Regions from separate parts of the Janthinobacterium sp. PLB04 genome, predicted to be linked through region 2. Evidence: predicted binding sites of a transcription regulator. Region 2 holds the regulator's gene; the other holds the start of a gene.
The links. The regulator FNR, encoded in region 2, switches genes on or off when oxygen is low (the NO sensors DNR and NnrR bind a similar motif). The targets are predictions, from matches to a motif close to TTGATNNNNATCAA.
Positions count from the first base shown of each region.

Region 1 (7,103 bases), 1.3 Mb from region 2:
TCGTGTCCATGCTAGGCGACCAGTTCAGCATGCTGGCCCTGCCGTGGCTGGTGCTGAGCCTGACGGGCGATAGCCTCAGCCTGGGCATCGCCGTGGCCCTGATGGGCGCGCCCCGCGCCGTGCTCATCTTGTTGGGTGGCACGGTCGCCGACCGGCATTCGCCCCGGCGCGTACTGCTGGCAAGCAAACTGGCCAATGCCGCCATCCTGCTGGCGCTGGCCGGGCTGCTGATGCTGGACCAGGCCAGCCTGGCGCTGGCGTATGCGGCCGCGCTGGCGCTGGGCATCGCTTCCGCCTTTGGCATTCCCGCCGGCACGGCCATCCTGCCGCAAGCCGTGCCGTCGCAGTCACTGCAAGCGGCCAACAGCCTGCAGATGGGTGCGCGCCAGTTTTCCTTGCTGGCCGGTCCCCTGCTGGCGGCGCTCGTGCTCGGCACCCACGATGGCGCCCGGCACACCGGCATGGCGGCGCTGGCCGCCGCCTTTGCCATCGATGCGCTGACGTTCCTGTTCTCGGCCTGGACCTTGCGGCAAGTCAGCCTGCGGCCACTGGCCGCGGCGGCGGCGCAGGGCATGTGGCGCGACATGGCGGCGGGCCTGGCCATGGTGTGGCGCGACATTCCCTTGCGCAGCTGCTATGTGTACTGGGCGGTGGTGGCCTTCTTCGTCATGGGGTCGCTACAAGTGGCCTTGCCCGTGCTGGCCAGCGAGCGCCTGCACGGCGCCGCGGCGCTGGGTGTGCTGATGGGCGCGCACGGCGCGGGCACCCTGGCCGGCATGCTGGCATCCAGCCTGGGCGGCGCCTGGCTGCGCCGCCGCTTCGGCGCCACCCTGCTGCTGGTCGATGCGGTCGTGGGCCTGCTGCTGATGGCGCTGGGGCAAATCGGCACGGCCTGGCAGGGCGCGGCCTTGCTGGCCGTCACGGGCATGCTGGGCGGCTATGTGCAGGTAGCCATCTTTACGTGGATACAGCGGCGCGTGGCGCCCGCCATGCTGGGCCGGGCAATGGCACTGTTCATGGGCATCTTCCTGGGACTGGCGCCCCTGTCGGCGGCGGCCACGGGCGCGTTGCTGCGCCAGCTGAGCGTGGGCGAGCTGTTCTGCGCTGGCGGCGCCCTGCTGCTGGCCGCCGCCGTGGCCGCCATATTGTGGACGGATATTCCCCGCATCGGGGCTAGCGATTATGCAGTTCAACCTTAAGGCAGTCACAGCATGGATAAACCACGACAAGCGGCCCTGAAAGCGGCCTACCGGCAACAAGCGCCCGCGCTGGGCATCATCGCGCTGCGCCACTTGCCCAGCGGACGCACCCTGCTCGAACGCAGCCGCAATGCCCCTGGCGCGCTGAACCGCCATCGCTTCGAACTGAATCTGGGCAAGCACCGCAACGCCCTCCTGCAGGCGGACTGGCAACGCGACGGCGCGGCGGCTTTCCGTTTCGAGCTGCTCGATGCCGTCAAGGTGCCCGACGATCCCGCCTTCGATGCGGATGCCGAGCTGGACGCCCTGCTGGCGCTGTACCAGGCACAGCTGCTGGAGCAGGGACAGGCACGCTATTGAGCGGCCATGCTTTACACTTGCGCACTCAAGCACTTCGCAGTGAATTAAAAGGACGTCATGATCGATCACACTCCCCCGCCGCCGGACGGCGCCAGCGCGCTGGACTTCTGCCTGCGCCTGGCGCGCGCCCAGGCCGTGCTGGTGCGCCGCTTCGACAGCATCCTGGGCAATCTGCATGGCCTGAGCTTCAGCGATTATCAGTTGCTGTACCACTTGCAGCGCGCGCCCGGCGGCCGCCTGCGCCGCATCGACCTGGCCGAACGCCTGGCGCTGACGGCGTCCGGCATCACGCGCTCCTTGATGCCGCTGGAAAAAATCGGCCTGGTGGCGCGCCAGGCCGATGCGCGCGATGCCCGCGTCGGCTATGCCGTCATCACGGAAGCGGGACAAGCCCTGCTGCTCCACGCCGATGCGACAGCGCAGGCACTAGGCCAGGAATTGCTGGGCAGCGCCAGCGCGGAACAGCTGGCACCGCTATCCATGCTGCTGGCCGGCATCGCCGGCAGCCAGCCAGCGAACGGCTGACGCATCGCCCTTACACGAGCGCCAGCTTGCGCAGGCGCCGCGTCGACTGCCAGTGTTCCACGCCCGTTTCGTCGCGGATGGCGGCGCAGGCGGCCAGCACTCTTGCGCACTCATCCTCGCGCAAGCCCGCATTCAGGGTCAGGCGCACGATGGCGCGGTTCTTCGCCGTAGCCGGGGCACAAAACATGGCGCCGTAAATGCCGTGCCGTTCCAGCGCCTGGCGCAGGGCCAGGGTGGCCGGTTCGCCGCCCGCCTCCAGCGCCACGATCTGCTCCGTGCCATCGCTGACGTTGTAGCCCAGCTCGCGCAAGCCGTCGCGCACCTGCAGCGTGTGGCGCCGCAGGGTGGCGCGGCGCTCGTCGGCGGCCATGATGAAATCGAGCGCCGCGCCCAGCCACGCCAGCTCATGCGCCAGCAGGCAGGAACTGAAGATGGCGGGGCGTGATTCGGACAAGAAATACCCCTTGAAGCGGCTGGAACAGCTGATGAAACCGGCCCGGCCCGCGAAGGCCTTGGCCAGCGATGCCGTGCGGAAATGCACGCGGTGGCCCAGTCCCCAGGCTTCCACCAGGCCCGCGCCCTGCGGGCCGTGCGTGCCCAGCGAATGCGACTCGTCGACCACCACCACGCAGTCGCTGCGCTCGGCGATATCGAGCAGCTCCAGCAGCGGCGCCAGGCTGCCGTTGGTGCTGTACAGGGCATCGACGACAATCACGCCACGGCCATGCTTTGCCACCTGCCGTCGCAGGTGCGTCATGTCGTTGTGCAGGAAGGGCACGGCCTGGGCCTGGGCCGACAGCACGCCTTCCCACAGCGACGCGTGAGCCTGCATGTCCAGGTAGACGGGAATGCCGGGGCCGGCGATACACTGCAGCAAGCCGACGTTGGCCGCCATGCCGGACTGCGCCAGGATGCCATCCTCGCAGCCCATGAAGCGGGCCAGCCGGCTTTCCAGCCGGTGCTGTTCGCTGCCTTCCTGCAAGTACACGGCCGACATCAGCATGCCGCCCGCATGCGCCTGCAGGGATGCCACCTGCGCCGCCACCAGCGTCGGCTCGGCGGCGATGGACAGGTAGTCATTGCCCGCCAGGAAAATAGCATGGGCGGGGGTTGGTTGCCAGGCATGGGGATGCTGGCCGCCCAGCAGTTTTTCGATGCGCGTGATGTGATGCGCATCCATGCGCCGCACGATGTAGTCGGGCAGGCAGTGTTCGGCACGGGCGAAAGATGGGGTATGCACGCTGGTAGCGATGGTCATGGTTTTTCTCCTAGGGAAAGGTTTGCTGCAAATTAAAGCCTTGACCGTGTTGCAAACCCATCCATTGACGTATATCAATGTCCGACGAGATAACCGTTCAACCAGGAAAATTTACGCGATGATAATGTTCTAAAGAGAATCTAGGCAGAGTCATGACGCAGCAATTGCAAGGACGATGGACACACTGGCGCAGGCGCCTGCTCCATTCGCTGCTGCATGAGCGCGTGCCGCATGAGGACCTGGCCGGCCGGGTCGCCATGCTGGCCGCCGTGGGCACGGTGGCGATGCCGCTGTACTACCTGCTGTGGCATTACTTTTTTCCGCAAGCCTATGAAAACCTGACCCTGCGCCTGACGGGCGTGGGCATCTGCATGGCTGGCCTGTTTGCCCGCCGCTTCTCGGTCCGCTGGCTGTCGCGTTACCTGCTGTTCGCGCTCAGCTACATCCTGCCCTTCTTCTTTACTTTCATGTTTCTGATGAACCATGCGTCGTCCATCTGGAGCGAATCGCTGCTGATCGGCCTGGTCGTGCTGTTTCATTTCGAAACGAAACTGGCGTGCTGCGCCTACCTGATCGGCACCAGCGCCGCCTGCCTCGCCGTCATCCTGCAGGGGGAAGGCGGCTTCCTGCTGCAACGTGAAGTGCTGCAGCAACTGCCCGTGCACTGGTTCACCATTGCCGCGCTGTCCGTGGTGAAAGTGGGCAGCAAGGTGCTGGAACTGGAACGGCTGGCAGGCCTGGCGGCCGGGCTCGGTTCCGTGGCGCACGAGCTGCGCACGCCGCTGACCAGCGTGGAAGCCAATGTGCGGGGCATGCGCCGGCTGCTGCCGCAGCTGGCCGACCAGGCGGACGACATGCCCCCGTTGCAGGAAGCCCTGTCGCGCATCCAGTTCGAAGTGCGCCACATGCATCACATGATCGATCTGTTCCTGATGAGCGCCAGTGCCGTGAACCGCAACCTCCAGCCTAGCCAGGCGCTATCGATGCTGGAGATGGTGAACTCCGTGCTCAAGCGCTACCCATTTACCAGCAACAGCCAGCGCAGCAGCGTCAAGGTGGACGTGCGTGCCGACTTCCAGTTCGCCGGCCAGGACGAACTGTGCGTGGTGATCCTGCTGAATCTGCTGAGAAACGCGCTGAAAGCCATCCAGCGGGCAGGCAAGGGACGCGTGCGCATCATCATCGACGGCGCCCGCCCCGTGCCCAGACTGCTGTTCATCGACACGGGCTGCGGCATCGCGAAGAACCGCCTGCCGCTGATCTTCGAGCGTTTTTACTCCTATCCCGTCCATAACGGCAGCGGCATCGGCCTGGCCCTGTGCCGGCAGATCGTCACCGCCTGGCAGGCGCGCATCCGCTGCGTGTCGCGCGAACACGCCTATGCGATTTTCATCCTGGAATTCCCCCAGCCCGTGCCTGCCCGCTTCCAACCCTCTTCCCCCGCAAGGTGACGCATGCAACTGCCCGTCTACACCCATCCGACCCTGACCGTATTGATCGACGACAGCGATTCCTTCCTGAAAAGCCTGGCGTTCCAGCTCGATCCCGGCCTGGCGCGCAAGACCTTCCACGACACCAGCAGCGCCCTGCACTGGCTGCGCCAGAGCGCGCAGCCGGGCGAAACGCCGCTGCACGTCAACTTCGACACGCAAAACCTGCCGCCCGACCAGTGCAACGTGGCGCTCGACATCGAACGCATCTGGCGCATCAGCGGCCAGGCCCAGCGCTTTGCCGTGCCGTCCGTGCTGGTGGTCGATTATTCGATGCCGCAGATGAATGGTCTGGAATTTTGCCAGGCCGTGCGCGACTTGCCGTGCAAGAAGATTCTATTTACGGGCGCTGCCGATGAAAAAGTGGCCGTGACGGCCTTCAACCGGGGCTTGATCGACCGCTACATCAAGAAGAGCGACGACGATGCGCTCGACATCCTGGAACAGGAAATCGTTGCCCTGCAGCGCGAATTCTTCCTGCAGCAATCGGAGACCGTGCGCGACTTGCTGATGCTGCACGACTACAGTTTCCTGCAAGACGAAGCGCTGGCCGCCGTCGTGCACGAGCTGTGCCAGCGCCATGGCTTTGTCGAATACTATATTTTCCCCAATCCCAGCGGCATCCTGTTCTTCACGCGCGAAGGCCACGCCAAGCTGATGATCATCGAGACGGAACGCAGCCTGCATACGCAGTACGAAATGGCGCGCGACAGCGACGCGCCCGAGTCACTGCTGCTGGCCCTGCTGGAAATGCGCGTGATTCCCTACTTTTCCGACGCCGACAGCGACGGCATGTACGCGGCGCAGATCGGCGAAAACTGGTTCCGCTACTGCGCCGCGCCCACCATCTGCCTGGGCCGCATGACGTATTTCTGGGCCCTGTTCGACGTGCCGGCGCACCAGCTGGGGCAGCCGGTGATGTCTTACGCGCAATTTCTGCGGGCGGGCACAGGCGATAGCGTCAGCGCTTAAGACTAGCCTTCCCGCAAGGTCTGCAGGGGAGGATGTTTCAGCACGTTACGCAAGCCCAGCCAGCCGCCGGCAATCGCGCACAGGGCGCCGGCCAGCAAACCAAAGGCCCACACGCCGGGCGCGAAGCTCCAGGCGAACTTGAACTGGTACGTGGCCAGCGCCCAGCCCATGGCGGCCGCGCCCGATGCCGCCAGCAAGCCGGCCAGGGCGCCGACGAGCGAAAACTCGATCAACTGGGCCTGCGCCAGCTGGCGCCGCGTGGCGCCCAGCGCGCGCAGCAGTCCCGCTTCGCGCGTGCGCTCGTCCTGCGAACCCATCAGGGCCGCATACAGCACCAGCAAGCCCGATGCCAGCGTGAAGGCAAACAGGAATTCGACGGCCGTCACTACCTGGTCCAGCACGCCCTGGATCTGCTTGAGCACGCCGCCCACGTCGACCACCGTCAGGTTCGGATAATCGCGCAGCAAGGCATTGCCCAGGTCCGCCTGCGCGGGTGGCAGGTGAAAGGCCGTGATCCACGTCTGCGGCGTGTCCGCCATGGCGGCCGGATTGATGATGACAAAGAAATTGACGCGCATCGAGCCCCATTCCAGCTTGCGCAAGCTGGTAATGGCCGCTTCCACGGGCTGGCCGGCGATGTCGAAGCGCAGCTTGTCGCCCAGTTTCAGTTTCAATGTCTTGGCGATGCCCTCCTCCACCGACGCCTCGGCCGGCGCACCGGGCCCATTGCCGAACCACTTGCCGGCGACCAGCTTGTTTTCTTCCTGCATCGTGGCCATCGTCGACAGGTTGAATTCGCGGTCGGCCAGGCCCTTGGCCCGGTCATCCTCGTAGGTGGTTTCCGTGATGGCGTTGCCGTTCACGGCCACCAAACGCCCGCGTATCATCGGATACAAGGGCGCGTTGGCCACGCCGGCCTGGGCCAGGCGCGCGGCGATCGGGTCTTTCTGTTCCGGCAGGATATTGATCATGAAGCGGTTCGGCGCGTCCGGCGGCGTGGCGTTGCGCCAGGCCACCATCAAGTCGCCGCGCACCACCGTCAGCAGCAGCAAGGCCATCAGGCCCAGCGCCAGCGACACCACCTGGATGACGGTGGCGCCCGGGCGGCGCTGCAGGGACGTGACGGCAAAACGCCAGCCCTGGTGATTGAAGGCGCCGCGCAGGGTTTTCAGCGAGCGGATGCCCAGCCAGCCGGCCAGGCCGAACAGAGCGAAGCCGCCCAGGAAACCGGCCGCCGTCAGCAGCGCCAGTTTCACGTCGCCCGCCTGCCACAACAGCAGCACGACGAAGGCGGCGATG
Region 1 is NZ_CP088968.1:5,385,720-5,392,822, forward strand. Features, by position in the region: gene LSO07_RS23785 (MFS transporter) at 1-1,199, shown strand, start outside; gene LSO07_RS23790 (GIY-YIG nuclease family protein) at 1,212-1,559, shown strand; gene LSO07_RS23795 (MarR family winged helix-turn-helix transcriptional regulator) at 1,617-2,084, shown strand; gene cqsA (alpha-hydroxyketone-type quorum-sensing autoinducer synthase) at 2,095-3,342, opposite strand; gene LSO07_RS23805 (sensor histidine kinase) at 3,495-4,793, shown strand; gene LSO07_RS23810 (response regulator) at 4,797-5,804, shown strand; gene LSO07_RS23815 (ABC transporter permease) at 5,807-7,103, opposite strand, start outside.
Region 1: cqsA (alpha-hydroxyketone-type quorum-sensing autoinducer synthase) is a predicted target of FNR. The motif match lies at 3,407-3,420, and genes of this name have one in related genera.

Region 2 (7,103 bases):
CAACCTGGCCGGCGAGCCGCTGGTCGAGCGCCTGACGGGCGGCAAGGGCGGCGGCGGCACGCGGCTGACGCAGCGGGGGCGCCAGCTGGTCGACAATTTCCGCATCATCGAGCGTGAGCATGCCCGCTACCTGCGCCAGCTGGGCAGCCAGGCGGAAGGCATCGCCGACGATCTTTTACTCATACGGAGAATGGCCATGAAAACCACGGCACGCAATCAATTCCTGGGCAAGGTGGCCGAACTGAAACAGGGCGCCGTCAACGACGAAGTCACCCTGGAATTGCCCGGCGGCCAGCAGATCGTCGCCATCGTCACGCAAGGCAGCAGCGCAAGCCTGGGCCTGGTGCCGGGCGCGGAAGCGTTTGCGCTGATCAAGGCCTCGTCCATCATCCTTGTGGCGGACAGCGAAGGCGCGCGCTTTTCCGCGCGCAACCAGCTGGCCGGCACCGTCACGCGGGTGCAGACGGGCGCCGTCAACACGGAAGTGGTGCTGGACTTGCCGCGCGGCGGCACGATCGCCGCCATCATCACCAACCAGAGCAGCACCGACCTGGGCATCGCCATCGGCAGCAGCGTGACGGCGATCTTCAAGGCATCCAGCGTGATTCTGGGCGTGCCCGCCTAAACCCAAAGCAAGGACTGGGGTCGTACCCTGAGGGTACGACCCCGGCCTTTATCTCTTGGGTTCAAACGAGCTTAATCCTTCAGCCTGGACAACCAATCCGTCGCCGCCGCCAGCGCCTGCTCCAGTTCCTGCGCCGTGTGCGCCAGCAGCGCCGGCACCTCGTCCAGGCGGCCCGCGTCGATGGCTTCCTCGGTGGCGAACGCGGCGCGGATCAGGCGTTTCGTGCCCAGGGTGCCCACGGAGCCGCGCACGCCGTGCAGGATGCGCGCCACGTCGCTGTGGCGGCCCGATTGCAACGCTGTTTCGGCGTCGCGCACGGGCGTCATGCCCTTGTTCAGCGCGTCTTCCACCATGCGCCGCAGCACGCCGCGCCCCTTCGCGTCGCGTCCCATCACGCGCATCAGCGGCGCCATGGAAAACACTTCTTCATCGGCGACGCGTACCGGCTCGGCCGCCTGCACTTGCGGGCGCTTGGGCAGGTGGCGCAGGATGACTTCCATCATCTCTTCCACCACCACGGGCTTGGCGATGAAGTCGCTGATGCCGGCCGTCATGCAGCGCTCGCGCTCGGACGCCAGCACGCCGGCCGTCATGGCGATCACGGGCAGGTTCAGGCGCAGTTCCGTGCGGATGATGTGGGTGGCGCTGAAACCGTCCATGACGGGCATCTGCATGTCCATCAGCACGATGTCGTAGCGCAGCGCTTCCGTGCGCAGCCGTTCCACGGCTTGCAAGCCGTCGCCCACCACGTCCAGGGTGGCGCCCATGTGTTCGAGGATGCCGCGCGCCACGGCCTGGTTCAAATGATTGTCTTCCACCAGCAGGAAATGCACGCCGGCCAGTTCCGTGCCCAGCGGCTGGTGCAGGATGCGCTGCTCGCCGCCGTCATTCTTGGCGATCAGCGCCTGGTGCAGGGCATCGAACAGGCTGGAGCCCGTGATCGGCTTCATCAGCACGACATCGGCCTCGGCCGCGCTGGAGATTTCCTCCAGGTGGTTGCGGGCGAAGGCGTTGACCATCACCACGATGGGCTGGCGCTGGCCGCTGGCCGCCTGGCGGATGGCCTTGGCCGTGGCCAGTCCGTCCATCACGGGCATGTGCCAGTCGGCCAGCACCACGTCATACGGCTGCTGCTGCGCCAGGCGTTCGCGGTACAGTTCGATGGCGGCAAAGCCGGAGTCCACTTCGTCGGCCAGCCAGCCCCACGCCTCGATCAGCTTGACGATCAGTTCGCGCGTGGTGCGGTTGTCGTCGGCCACCAGCAGGCGCAGCTGGCCCAGGGCCGGCGTGCGCCGCGTTTCGGCCGGCTGCGCCAGCATCTCGAAGGGCACGCTGAACCAGAAGCGGCTGCCCTTGCCTTCGCTGCTGGCGACGGCGATGTCGCCGCCCATCATGTGGATCAGCTGCTTGCTGATGGCCAGGCCCAGGCCCGTGCCGCCGAAGCGCCGCGTGATGCTCTGGTCGCCCTGCGAAAACGCGGCAAACAGCTGCTGTTGCTGCAGTTCCGTCATGCCGATGCCCGTGTCGCGCACTTCGAAGCGCAGCCAGGCGCGCCCGTTTTCGCTCTCGGCCAGGCTGACGGCCACCACCACTTCGCCGCTCTCGGTAAACTTGATGGCGTTGCCGGCCAGGTTGACGAGAATTTGCTGCAGGCGCTGGGCGTCGCCCACGAGGCGCCGCGGCACGTCGGGCTCGACGGCGATGGCCAGTTCCAGTTCCTTTTCGCCCGCATTCATCGTCATCGTCGTGGCCAGGGTATTCATGACTTCGTCGAGGTCGAATTCGACGGGTGACAATTCCATGCGGCGCGCCTCGATCTTCGAATAGTCGAGTACATCGTTGAGGATGCCCAGCAGCGACTGGCCCGCCACTCTGACCATGGTCAGGTACTTGCGCTGTTCCGTGTCGAGCCTGGTATTGCCCAGCAAATACACCATGCCCAGCACGGCATTGAGGGGCGTGCGGATTTCATGGCTCATGTTGGCCACGAAATCGCTCTTTGCGCGGTTGGCCGCCTCGGCCCGGTCGCGTTCCTGCTCCAGCTCCGCCGCGCGCGCTTCGAGTTCCTGCTGCAGGCGGTCGCGTTCGCTCATCAGGCCATTGAACGCTTCCGTCAGTTCGCCGATCTCGTCGCGCTGCTGTACCGGCACGGGGGTGAAACGGCTGCCGCTGGTGCGCAGGGCCAGCAGGGTGTCGCGCAGGCGCACCAGCGGCGACAGCAGGCGTACGGTGACCAAGCCCAGAACAAAGGCGGCCAGCAGCGAAGCGAGGATGCTCCACAGCACCAGCCGGTACAGTACGCCATCGAACGGTTCGAAGGCATCCTCGACGGGCAGCGAGGCGGCCAGCAGCCAGTTCACGGATTTCAGGCGCTTGAAGCTGTTGACGGCCGTGATGCCGCGGCTGTTGGTGCTGACCATGCTGCCTTCGCCATCCTCCTTCAGCAGCTGGGTGGTCGTCAGGTTGGCGTTCGGCTTGCGCGGCTGCAGCAAACGGCTGGTATCGGGGTGCAGCACATAGCGCGGCACGGCGCCGCGCGTGAGGATGAAGTAATAGCCGCTCTTGCCGATCTTTTCCGAGCGCAGGCGGCCCAGCAGATTGTCCTTGTACAGGCGCAGCACGCCGATCACCACGCCGGCCACCTGGCCATCGGCGGCCAGCACGGGCGCCACCATCTGCACGATGGGCATGCCGCTCGACTTGCCCAGCATCGGCTCGGTAATCATGGGCTGGCGCGTGCGCAGGACGGTCTGGAAATACTCGCGCTCGGCGACGTTGATGCCGGCGCGCCCCGCCACTTCCGGCATGTCGGCCACGATGGCGCCATGCGCATCGAGCACCAGCACGTCGTCGAACAGCACCAGCATCGAGCGGCGCGCATAGTATTCGCGCAGTTTGGCGGGCTGGGCGATCAGTTCCGGCGGCTGCTGCCTGGCCGTCAGGGTGACAATCTGCAGCAGCATGCCCAGCTTGTCGTCGAGCTCGGCAGCGGTGCGGCTGATCAGGGATGACTGCTGGCTCAGCAGTACTCGGGTGAAGTCGTCGCGCATGTGCTGCACCTGGATCATGGTGACCAGCGCGATCATGGCGATCGAGGTCAGGCTGGTGGCCAGCGCGACTTTTGCTTTAATGCCGAGAGGCTTCATGATTTCCTTTTCAGTGCCGGGCGGCACAGGCGGCAGATAATGCTGTCAGGAATTTTCCTATCAATACCCCAGCTTGGCAAGCGCCGCCGCGCAAATTGCCCGCCCCGTATGGGCTTTTGACGATGTTGCCATATAATTAAAGGCTGGACGTCGTTTATTCGCCGAATTTACGGTGAAATTGGCATACGGCAACCCTGTATGCAGCTGTATGCAGTAAACTTGTTGTTGCATTTTCTAAAAGGTACCGACATGACTGAAGCGCTACTCACTCCCACCTTGCCCACCGTGAACGTGGAGGCGTTGCGTGCACGATGCTCGACCTGCAGCATGCATCAATTGTGCCTGCCGATGGGCCTTGATGTGGGCGACATGGATAGGCTGGACCAGATCATCGGCCGCCGCCGCAAGATCGTGCGTGGGGCCTCGCTGTTCCGCATCGGCGACTCGTTCCAGAACCTGTACGCGATCCGCCTGGGGCACTTCAAGACCTACCAGATCAATCCGGGTGGCGAAGAGCAGGTGACGGGTTTCCAGATGGCCGGTGAACTGCTGGGCATGGATGCCATCAGCGCCGACCGCCACCACTGTAATGCCGTGGCGCTGGAAGACAGCGAAGTGTGTGAAATTCCGTTTTCCAGCCTGGAACAATTGCTGGGCAATATGCCGACCCTGCTGCGTCATTTCCACCGCATGATGAGCCAGGAAATCACGCGCGAGCAAAGCGTCATGCTATTGCTGGGCAATATGCAGGCGACCCAGCGTTTTGCCGCCTTCATCGTCAACCTGGCATCGCGCTATGAAGCACGCGGCTATTCGGGCAGCAATTTCCAGCTGCGCATGTCGCGCGAGGAAATCGGCAACTACCTGGGTCTGACCATCGAAAGCGTCAGCCGCTTATTGTCGAAATTCAAGAAGGAAGGCTGGCTGCGCGTCTCGAACCGCGAGATCGAAATCCTGCAGCCGGCCAAGTTGAAAGCCATTACGGCCGGTACGGACACCTGCAAGTAACAGCACCGTCAAAACCTGCTGCGCGTCGCGCTTTGCGGCCTGCGATGCTCGCTGGATCGGCGCGCCCGTGCATAGCACAGCTGCGCTTCTCAACCACAAATCACTGCCGCTCGCGACGGTTTTCCCGGCGCTGTACGTTAAAGCTCTTCATCCGCGTGCAGCGCGATGCTGCGTTGCAGGGGCCAGGTCCAGATGCCGGACAGGCGCCACTCGCGTTTGTCGTTTTCCACCAGCACTTGCCAGCGGCTGCGCTCGAGCATCGGCAGTGCTACGGAAAAATTGCCGGCCGCATCGGGCTGCACCAGCAGCTTGATATCCTTTTCGGGCAGGGTCGCATGCGCCAGGTGCAGCTGCAGCGGCGCCTGATAGGCCTTGCCGAAGCTGTGCACGGAACCACTGAGGCGCGCTGCAGCCACGTCATATGACAGGCGCGTATCCATGGCCAGGTCGCTGGCGATCGTGTCGCGCTTCAAATCCTGGTTGATCGCCTTGCCCTGCTTGTAATAATCGCCCACCACCAGCGCATCGGGCTGCGTAAACGCGATATAGCCCATGAAGCTGCCGACGACCACGGACAGGCCGGGACCGATCATCAGCAGCCATGGCCAGCGATGCTTGTACCACGGTGCAACGGGTGCTTGCAGTTTCAGACTGTCGGACATGATATTTCTCCTGTTTGATCAGCCAGCCCCCGCATGGGGACCGGCCTTCCTGCAACTTCGTGGCGGCGGCGAGGGCACCCGGTCCCCGTCCGCCTTTCCTTGTTAACGTGGCACGATGAATACCGCGCTTTCACGCACATGCAGCGATGGATCGTCCAGCGATTGCAATTCGATCGCAATCTTGTTCGAGCCCTTCTCGCCGACGCCGTGCGGCACGCGCAGGCGGATCGGCCAGCCCAGCGTTTCCGTCGGCTGCAAGGTCACTTCTTCGCGCGTCAGCAAGGTCAGGCCCGGCAAGCCGGAAGCGCTGATTTTAAAATGCTGGCTTTGCTCGGACGTATTCATGATCTGCAGGCGGTAGACGTTTTCGATCATGCCGTCCTCCACTTCGCGCCCCATCGAACCGCGATCGCGGATCACGTCCATTTTCAGGGGCGTGCGCAGGGCCAGCGAGGTACACACGGCGATGATGATCAGGGCCAGGATGGAAGTGTAGATCAAGACGCGCGGGCGCATGGCGCGCTGGCGTATCTGCTTCGAATTGAAGTTGTTTTCCATCGCATGGTCGGTGCTGTAGCGTATCAGGCCACGCGGCCGCTCGACCTTGTCCATCACGCTGTTGCAGGCATCGACGCAGGCGGCGCAGCCGATGCATTCATACTGCAGGCCGTTGCGGATATCGATGCCGGTCGGACACACCTGCACGCACAGGGTGCAGTCGATGCAATCGCCCAGCTTGTCGTTGTTGCCGGCCTTCTTGCTCATGGCGCCACGCGGTTCGCCGCGCTTGGCATCGTAGGTGATGATCAGCGTGTCCTGGTCGAACATGGCGCTCTGGAAGCGCGCGTACGGGCACATGTATTTGCACACCTGCTCGCGCAGCCAGCCCGCGTTGCCGTAGGTTGCAAGGCTGTAGAACAAGACCCAGAACCATTCCCAGGGGCCGAAATTGAGGGTGGTCACCGACTGCGCCAGTTCCTTGATCGGCGTGAAGTAGCCGACAAAGGTAAAGCCCGTCCACAGGGCGATGGCGCCCCATACCAGGTGCTTGGCCGTTTTCTTGAAGGCCTTGCGCACGGAGGGGCCCTGCTTGTCGAGGGCCATGCGCGCGCTGCGCGTGCCCTCGATGCGGCGTTCGACCCACAGGAAAATTTCCGTGTATACCGTTTGCGGGCAGGAGAACCCGCACCACACCCGCCCGGCAATGGCCGTGACGAGGAACAACAAATACGCACAGATGATCAGCAGGGCCGCCAGATAGATGAAATCCTGGGGCCACAGCACGACGCCGAAAATGTAGAACTTGCGCGTGGTCAAATCGAACAGCAGGGCTTGCCTGCCATTCCAGGTCAACCACGGCAAGCCGTAGAACGCCAGCTGGGTAAGCCATACGCATACCCATCGCCAGGTAGCGTAGCGTCCTTTGGCCTCGCGAGGGTAGATTTGCTCGCGGGCCGCATACATCTTGATGACTTGAGGTTCCATTTTTACTTTGCGGGTGCCTGCGGATTCGACAGGCTCCAGACATACGCCGACAGCACGTGTACCTTGGATTCGCCGAGGAAATCGCTGAAGGCCGGCATGGTGCTGCTGCGTCCCTTGCGTACGGTTTCCATGATGGTATCGGCGCTGCCGCCGTACAGCCAGGTCTTGTCCGTCAGG
Region 2 is NZ_CP088968.1:270,100-277,202, reverse strand. Features, by position in the region: gene LSO07_RS01095 (TOBE domain-containing protein) at 1-625, shown strand, start outside; gene LSO07_RS01090 (response regulator) at 697-3,771, opposite strand; gene fnr (fumarate/nitrate reduction transcriptional regulator Fnr) at 4,021-4,779, shown strand; gene LSO07_RS01080 (FixH family protein) at 4,917-5,441, opposite strand; gene ccoG (cytochrome c oxidase accessory protein CcoG) at 5,544-6,926, opposite strand; gene ccoP (cytochrome-c oxidase, cbb3-type subunit III) at 6,929-7,103, opposite strand, start outside.